Regions from separate parts of the Vibrio sp. 1402 genome, predicted to be linked through region 1. Evidence: predicted binding sites of a transcription regulator. Region 1 holds the regulator's gene; the other holds the start of a gene.
What was found. Region 1 encodes CRP, which controls carbon source genes, mostly activating them, when cyclic AMP is high. Its sites were predicted from a motif close to TGTGANNNNNNTCACA; they were not measured.
Positions count from the first base shown of each region.

Region 2: cytR (DNA-binding transcriptional regulator CytR) is a predicted target of CRP. The motif match lies at 2,632-2,647, and genes of this name have one in related genera.

Region 1 is NZ_JAWOWE010000020.1:29,136-33,354, forward strand. It holds gene astD (succinylglutamate-semialdehyde dehydrogenase) at 1-809, shown strand, start outside; gene R7044_RS22365 (DUF1338 domain-containing protein) at 1,058-1,849, shown strand; gene crp (cAMP-activated global transcriptional regulator CRP) at 1,986-2,618, opposite strand; gene R7044_RS22375 (phosphoribulokinase) at 2,859-3,728, opposite strand; gene R7044_RS22380 (YheU family protein) at 3,854-4,066, opposite strand; gene R7044_RS22385 (hydrolase) at 4,100-4,219, opposite strand, start outside.
Region 2 is NZ_JAWOWE010000003.1:218,132-222,350, forward strand. It holds gene hslV (ATP-dependent protease subunit HslV) at 1-460, opposite strand, end outside; gene ftsN (cell division protein FtsN) at 576-1,124, opposite strand; gene cytR (DNA-binding transcriptional regulator CytR) at 1,350-2,378, opposite strand; gene priA (primosomal protein N') at 2,682-4,219, opposite strand, start outside.

The sequences.
Region 1 (4,219 bases):
TGTTTACGGGTAGCGCGAATACGGGGCATGTATTACACCGTCAATTTGCGGGTCAACCGGGCAAGATGCTCGCACTAGAAATGGGTGGTAATAACCCGATGGTGATCTCTGATAAATATGGTGATTTGGATGCCACGGTTTATACCATCATCCAGTCAGCGTTTATCAGTGCTGGGCAGCGTTGTACGTGTGCTCGTCGTTTGTATGTGCCATTGGGTGAAAAAGGCGATGCGCTTATCACCAAGCTCGTTGAAGCGACACGCAATATTCGCGTAGACCAACCATTTGCAGAACCTGCGCCATTTATGGGACCGCAAATTTCGGTCGCGGCAGCCAAGTTTATTCTTGATGCACAAGCTAACCTACAGTCTCTTGGCGGTGAAAGCTTAATTGAAGCGAAAGCAGGAGAGGCGGCATTTGTTTCTCCTGGCATCATTGATGTAACGAACATTGCTGAGTTACCAGATGAAGAATACTTCGGCCCACTTCTGCAAGTGGTGCGTTACGAAGGGTTAGACAAAGCCGTGGCGCTAGCAAACGATACGCGCTTTGGCTTATCTGCTGGTTTGGTCTCAACCGACGACCAAGAATGGGAATACTTCGTTGACCACATTCGTGCAGGTATCGTGAACCGTAACCGCCAGCTCACTGGTGCAAGCGGTGATGCGCCATTTGGTGGTCCGGGGGCGTCGGGTAACTTGCGCCCAAGCGCTTACTACGCAGCAGATTACTGTGCGTACCCAATGGCATCAATGGAAGGTCAAGAGACTGTCTTGCCTGCAACATTGAGTCCAGGTGTAGCGCTATAAGTTTTAATAATAGAGTCGCAACTATGCATTGCGGCTCACCTTGCCGGCGCATCATTTAGGTATGGGTTGTAGTGATCGTTGGCAGAACACGAAAAGTGAGCAAAGACTCGGAAAAGCGTGTTGACTGACTGGCATTTACCGTCACAGGTTGATGGTTGCTCGTTCATTATTCTGGACAACTTTTGTTGTGAACGAGCAGCCAACTTCCGCTTACCTTTAAACTCTACATCTCGTAACAAGGAGTCGTTATGACGCCCGATGTGTTATTTGAATCGCTATGGCAAGATTACATTCAACGTCTTTGCCCTTCGGCTGCTAAAGTGCATCAGCTGCTTCAAGAAGATGAGCCTCTGATTAATGATCATATAGCTTTACGTACCTTCAATATCGCGCCTCTTGGTATTGAAACTCTAGCTAAGCCATTTGTAGCTATTGGTTACAAGGCGTGTGGTGATTACATTTTCGAAAGCAAAAAGCTGGTTGCTAAGCACTATGAGCACCCAGATCCGAAGCAACCTAAAGTATTTATTAGTGAGCTAAAAGTTGAAGAGTGCTCGCCTGAGCTACAAGAGATTGTGAAAAATTTGGTGGCACAAATCGATGCTGACAAGCTGAAAGATAGCGCATTCTTACATGGTGGGCGCTTGTGGGATTTAAGCTTTGCTGATTACCAAACGTTGGCTAAAGAAAGTGAGTACGCATCTTGGCTTGCGGCGCATGGTTACGGAGCAAACCACTTCACGGTGAGCGTTAACCAGCTCAATGAATATGAAGAAGTGAAGCAGGTAAACGATCATCTGCGTACCGCTGGGTTTACCATTAATGAAAATGGTGGTGAAGTGAAGGGCACTCCTGAGGTGTTGCTAGAGCAGTCATCGACCATGGCAGATAAAGTAGCGGTTCGTTTTAGCGAAGGCACTGAAATTATCCCTGGCGGGTTTTATGAATTTGCTAAGCGCTATCCGATGGAAAATGGTGATTTGTACCCAGGTTTCGTGGCCGCTTCAGCTGACAAAATCTTTGAAAGTACGAATGGCTAAGTTTTAGGGTTAACCTGTTAAGCTTACTCATTAGTGTTCGCTGCACCCTATCTCATTTGGTCATGAGTAAATAAAAAGCCACCAATGTTGCCATTGGTGGCTTTTATAATTTTGTTCGTGTCACTCTAGTTCGAGATTAACGAGTACCGTAAACCACGATGGTTTTACCGTGAGCAGAGATTAGGTTCTGCTCTTCTAGCATCTTCAAGATACGACCTACTGTCTCACGAGAACAGCCAACAATTTGACCGATTTCTTGACGAGTGATCTTGATTTGCATGCCGTCTGGGTGAGTCATTGCGTCTGGTTGTTTTGCAAGGTTCAGAAGCGTCTGAGCGATACGACCAGTTACGTCTAGGAACGCCAGGTCACCCACTTTTTGGCTAGTTACTTGAAGACGACGAGCCATCTGCGCAGAAAGACGCATTAGGATGTCTGGGTTTACTTGGATAAGCTGACGGAACTTCTTGAAAGAAATTTCAGCAACTTCACAAGGAGATTTAGCACGAACCCAAGCTGTGCGCTCTTGGTCTTCCTCGAATAGACCAAGTTCACCAATAAAGTCTCCTTGGTTTAGGTAAGAAAGGATCATCTCCTTACCTTCTTCGTCTTTGATAAGAACCGCAACAGAACCTTTAACGATGTAGTACAAAGTTTCTGCCTTTTCGCCCGCGTGAATTAGCGTGCTCTTTGAAGGGTACTTATGAATATGACAGTGTGAAAGAAACCACTCTAATGTTGGGTCGGTTTGAGGTTTACCTAGAACCATAATATCTCACTTCCTCTGCAGGGTACGCTTGCGCTATCCATATTTTAGCTAAGCCTGAATTAGGCCTACTAGAATAAGAGCACTTTTTATATGCTGCAAGCTCTCTTGTGTTTCGGTAAGAAATAGTATCCTTTTTCGAAAACGATTTCTTGATTTTAATCGTGCCATGATTGAGATTTTGTAAGCAAAACTGTGCACATGATCACGGTATGAAAAGTAAACATCTTCGCAGGCAGGTTTTTAGCCAATTTTCCCTGTTTCGATGAGCTGTTGTAGGATAGGCCGAACTATGAGCTCCATTGCAAAGCTCATCTTACCGCCGGGTACGACAATCGTGTTGTGGCGTGACATGAATGAGCCATCAATCATGGCCAGCAGATATGGGAAGTCGACATTCTTGATACCGCGTAGGCGAATCACCACAAAACTCTCATCCAAACTAGGGATGCCTTTTGCATTAAGTGGGTTGGAAGTATCAACGGTCGGTACGCGCTGGAAGTTGATGTGAGTACGAGAAAACTGCGGAGTGATATAGTTGAGGTAATCGTCCATGGATCGCACGATTGAGTCCATTACCGCTTCACGCGAATGGCCGCGATCGCGAGTGTCACGTACGAATTTTTGTATCCACTCTAAGTTCACAATCGGCACCATGCCGATTAAGAAATCCACATGTTGAGCAACATTAACATCGCCATCGACCACGCCACCATGTAACCCTTCATAAAACAGCACGTCGCTGTTTTCGGGTAAGTCTTGCCACGGTGTAAACGTGCCTGGCATTTGATTGTAGGGAACCGCTTCGTCAAACGTGTGCAGATAACGGCGCACGCTGCCAGTGCCGTCATGCCCGAACTTACGGAAAAACTCTTCTAATCCCGGGAAGTCATTAGCTTGTGGGCCAAAGTAGCTAATGTGTCGACCTTGCTCGCGGGCTTTGCGAATTTCGATGTCCATTTCTGGGCGAGTAAAGCGATGGAAGCTATCGCCTTCAACCCATGCGGGTTTAACGTTCATCATATTGAACATTTTACGGAAGGCTTCAGATGTAGTGGTCGTGCCGGCACCGGACGAACCAGTAACCGCAATAATTGGGTGTTTAGCTGACATGACAAACCTTGTCGAAAATTACTTACCTGTAATGTGCAGTAGAGTTACTACTGCACGGTCGATATCCCACTATAGCACGTAACAATACCTTGTCATCGAGTGGGATACGGTAAAATGTGAAGGGTCTAAAATTTTGTTTTATGTTGAATATCGACGGTTTCGTGTAGCTCAGAGAACACGATAACCGCTTCACCTTTTTCCAATTGAGCTTTAACTTGATCAATTTTGTCTTGCAAAGAAACCTCGACGGTTCCGTAATCCGTTCCTTCGCGTAAGACGAATTCACGAATTAAGTTTTCCAATGTTTCCGGCGCAATGTCTTGCCATGGAATGATCATAAATACCTCTAACTTTTATGATGAGCGGCTAGTTTACTGCGTTCGTTGCTTGGATACAGCAGAAAGGTAATCTGCGGCGATACTTTCGTAATACGCGGGCAGCGCTTCCTCCAACCAAAACTTAGGTTTTAACGCCGTTCCTGTTAGGAAGCC
Region 2 (4,219 bases), on a different contig from region 1:
TGAGAGCTTTTTCCGCGATCTCACGAGCATCTAGATCTGTGTTTTCTAGTAGGGCGGTTGCGGCAGCTTGTGCGTAAGCACCACCAGAGCCAATCGCAATCAGGTCGTGTTCTGGCTGTACGACATCACCATTACCGGTAATGATTAACGATGCGGTTTCGTCGGCAACGGCAAGTAATGCTTCGAGCTTGCGCAAAGCACGATCGCTACGCCAGTCTTTAGCTAGCTCAACTGCCGCTTTGGTTAGGTGACCTTGGTGCATTTGCAGTTTGCTTTCGAAGCGCTCAAAAAGGGTGAAGGCATCCGCAGTACCGCCGGCAAAGCCCGCTAGTACTTGGTTGTTGTATAGGCGGCGAACTTTGCGCGCATTACCTTTCATTACGGTATTGCCTAGAGATACTTGGCCATCACCCGCGATGACGACTTTATTATTTCGACGTACAGATACAATGGTAGTCACAGTCGACCTCTTGATTATTTCTCTTTGGATTTAATTCAGTATATGGGGGAGGAGAAATGGGGATTCAAGGGGGCAAAAAGAAAGGCCCTAGGATCTTAGCTCCTAGGGCCTGAGTTTAAAGATTTTCTTTCCAAATCGCGCACGGCTCGATTTTCGCGCGTTGCAGTTTATGACGGTCACGTTCTGCATCACGTTTGAACTTATACGGACCTAGCACCACACGATACCATGAACTGCCTTCTTTCTTACGAATCTTGCTCGACATCCCTTGGAACGCGATTGCAAGCTTGCGCTCTTCCGCTTGTGCCTGAGTTTTGTACGCGCCACACTGCATGATGTAAGGAATTTTAGAAACTTCAATTTCTTTAGCCACAACTTCAACTTCACGTTTCGGTAGTGACTCAACATATTCCCATTTTTCTTCTGGTGGTGGCGGCAAGTCTTTTTTCGGCTTTGGTTTGCTGACAGTGGTTGTTGGCTGCTTCACGACTGGTTGTTTAGGTTCTGGGTCGCTACTCAAAAGGTAAAGACCATAGCCAAAACCGCCCACGAGCAAGATAGCGAGCAGGCCACTGCGCCAAGGTTTTTTTCTTCTCGGCGGCTGTTTTTTTGTCGACTTTTTTGGGGCGCCTCGCCCCCGTCTTACATAATCTCTATTTGCCACGGTTATTTCTGGTCATCAAGGATTCTTGCAAATATGTTAATCCAGAACGAGTTGAGAAAACACCCTATTGATAGAATCTTGATAGCTAAAGCGCGACAACGCCCGAGTGTAGGAGTGTGTTTCCGTTCTCACTTACATTTATTCAGGGATACACAAAAAGCAGGAGGGGTAAATAAAAAAGCGGCGCCTTAGCACCGCTTTGGGGATGAATACCTAATCTTTAGGTTAAGGGCGCTGTGGTGGCGCTGCACTTCCACGAATGACGAGATTAGTTTCAAGCAGACGCGAGCCTGAATGCACGTCGTGGCCTTTTAACATCTCGAGCATCATTAGCATCGCTTGTCGACCAATCTCATAGCGAGGTTGAGAGATGGTGGTCAACGGTGGATCGCAGTACTGAGCGAAGTTAATGTCATCAAAGCCCACAACAGAGAGATCTTGCGGTACTCGTAAGCCAAGCTTTTTCGCTTCTTGAATTGCGCCGATGGCCATTGTGTCACAGTGACAGAAAATAGCCGTTGGTGGTTCTGGCAATTCGAGCAGTTTACGAACGGCTTTTGCTCCGCCATCAAAAGAGAACTCAGTAATGACACTATATTGTGGATCTTTATTGATGCCGGCACGGCGCAGGGCTTGTTGGTAGCCTTGCTGGCGGAACTGACACAATATTGCTGTATCTGGTCCAGAGATTTGAGCAATGCGTTTATGACCTAATTGGGTCAGGTAATTCACCGCTTCAAATGCAGAGGTCAGGTTATCAATATGTACTGTCGGAAGCTCGAGTTCAGGCGCAAATTCACACGCCATTACCATCGGAGGTAAGTTCTTTTGCTCTGGCTTACTGACATCGAATGGTAGATCTGTACCAAGCAGTAGCATTCCATCTGCCTGCTTAGTAAATACGAGGTTAACGAAAGAGCTTTCGCGTTTCTTCTGTTGTCCGCTATCGCCCAGCAGGACTAGATAGCCATGTTCCATGGCTGCATCTTCAATACCGCGAATAATTTCAGAAAAATAAGGATCACAGATGTCGGGAACGATAGTAACAATGGTTTTTGATTCGTTTCTACGTAAGTTACGCGCTAATGAGTTTGGAGAATAACCCGCTTCAAGTACGGCATCTTCTACTCTCTTTCTTGTAGAAGAAGAGACTTTCTCTGGATTCATTAAGGCTCGAGATACCGTAGCCGTAGACACTCCCGCAAGCTGGGCAACATCCTTCATTGTCGCCATAGTTTTTAACCTCTCATTTATTTTTTGCCAAGATGACGTTATTCCGGTTTGAAATCAGAGTAATCAAACCGAGTTAGAGCTGTATTTGCTCTTCGCTCAGTTCGTGTTAACGAGTGGGAAAATGGATTCTTCACCGCGATATCAATTTGTGGGAATAGTCATTGTTTTAATCTAAGCCTGTGCAAACAAGTCACTTTAGACTGTTCTAATTTGGATAGTCTATTCATTTCTAAAGTGAAAGTTACGGTCTGTTTAACAAAAATTGTAATCTTGGTGTGATTTTGGTCACATTAAATGGTAATTCATTACATAGTTAAACGTTTGCTAGCTGAGATCTTGTGGTTCTATGTCTAAATTCCAGCGTACTTTCTTAGCATTTGGCAACAACTCAATAGCAGGTTTGGCACTGGTTAATAACTTTTGCATCAATGAACGATGCTGAGTTTGCAGTAATAGTTGCCAACGGTATTTACCAGCCCGCTTGGCCAAAGGTGAAGGAGTAGGGCCTAACACCATGCAGGAATCATCGAACAGAGGGTGTGACTCTAACGTAAAGCGAACCTGACGCAGGAAGTCTTCAACTACCTCACTTTGGTTCGCCTCTGCTTTAAACAGAGTCAAGAAACTATAAGGCGGAAGCTGAGCCAATTTGCGTTCTTCCAGAGCAGTCATAGCAAAGTGGCGATAGTCTTTTTGAAGCAGGGCCTGCAGCAAGCTGTGCTCAGGATGGTGGGTTTGTAGGATAACCTCGCCAGGTTTACTTGCGCGGCCGGCACGACCTGCGACCTGAATAAACAACTGCGCTAGTCGCTCGGAAGCGCGGAAGTCACTACTATAGAGAGAGCCATCAACATCCAAAAGAGCAACGAGCGTTACATTTGGAAAATGGTGCCCCTTAGCCAGCATTTGGGTGCCAATCAGAATTTGATGTTCACCTTTACGAATCGATTCAAGGGCATCTTCCAAACTACCTTTGCGACGTGTGCTGTCTCTGTCGATGCGAATGGCGTTGTATTCTGGAAATAACTGAGCCAATTGTTGTTCGAGTTGTTCCGTTCCTACGCCGACGGTAACCAATTGAGTTGAACCACACCCCTGACACTGATGAATCACCGGTTGTTGTGAGCCGCAGTGATGGCAGCGTATTTCGTTGCTGTAATAGTGGAACGTATAGTACGCATCACAGCGTTTACATTCTGCAATCCAACCGCATTCATGGCACATCAAAGCGGGCGAAAAGCCTCGACGGTTAAGAAACAACATTACTTGATTGCCCGCTTTTAAATGCTTGCGCATTTCGGCAATCAGTTGGGCAGATAAGCCACTTTCTAAATACTGACCTTTTACATCTAACACTTTATTGGTGGTTGGTACGGCAGAGCCAGCTCGTTGGGTTAGTGTTAAATGGTGATACTTGCCTGACAAGGCATTGTGTAATGTCTCCAGTGCAGGTGTGGCTGAGCCCAGAACAATCGGAACTTGTTCTTTATGAGCGCGCATTACAGCAACATCGCGAGCATGATAACGCAAGCTATCTTGCTGTTTGTAAGAGGTGTCATGTTCCTCGTCCACAATGATAATCCCGAGATCAGCAAAAGGCGCGAGTAGGGCAGAGCGTGTGCCGATAATGATTCCGGCCGCTTTGTCGCGTGCAGAAAGCCACGCATTCAGACGCTCCGTCTCGTTTAACCCGGAGTGGATGACGTCAACTGGCACATTAAAACGGCGTTTAAAGCGGTTGATGGTTTGTGGTGTTAAGCCAATCTCTGGTACTAAAACCAAGGCTTGTTTACCTTTCTCTAAGACCGGCTTGATTAGGTTTAAGTAAACTTCTGTCTTACCTGAGCCCGTGACGCCTTCTA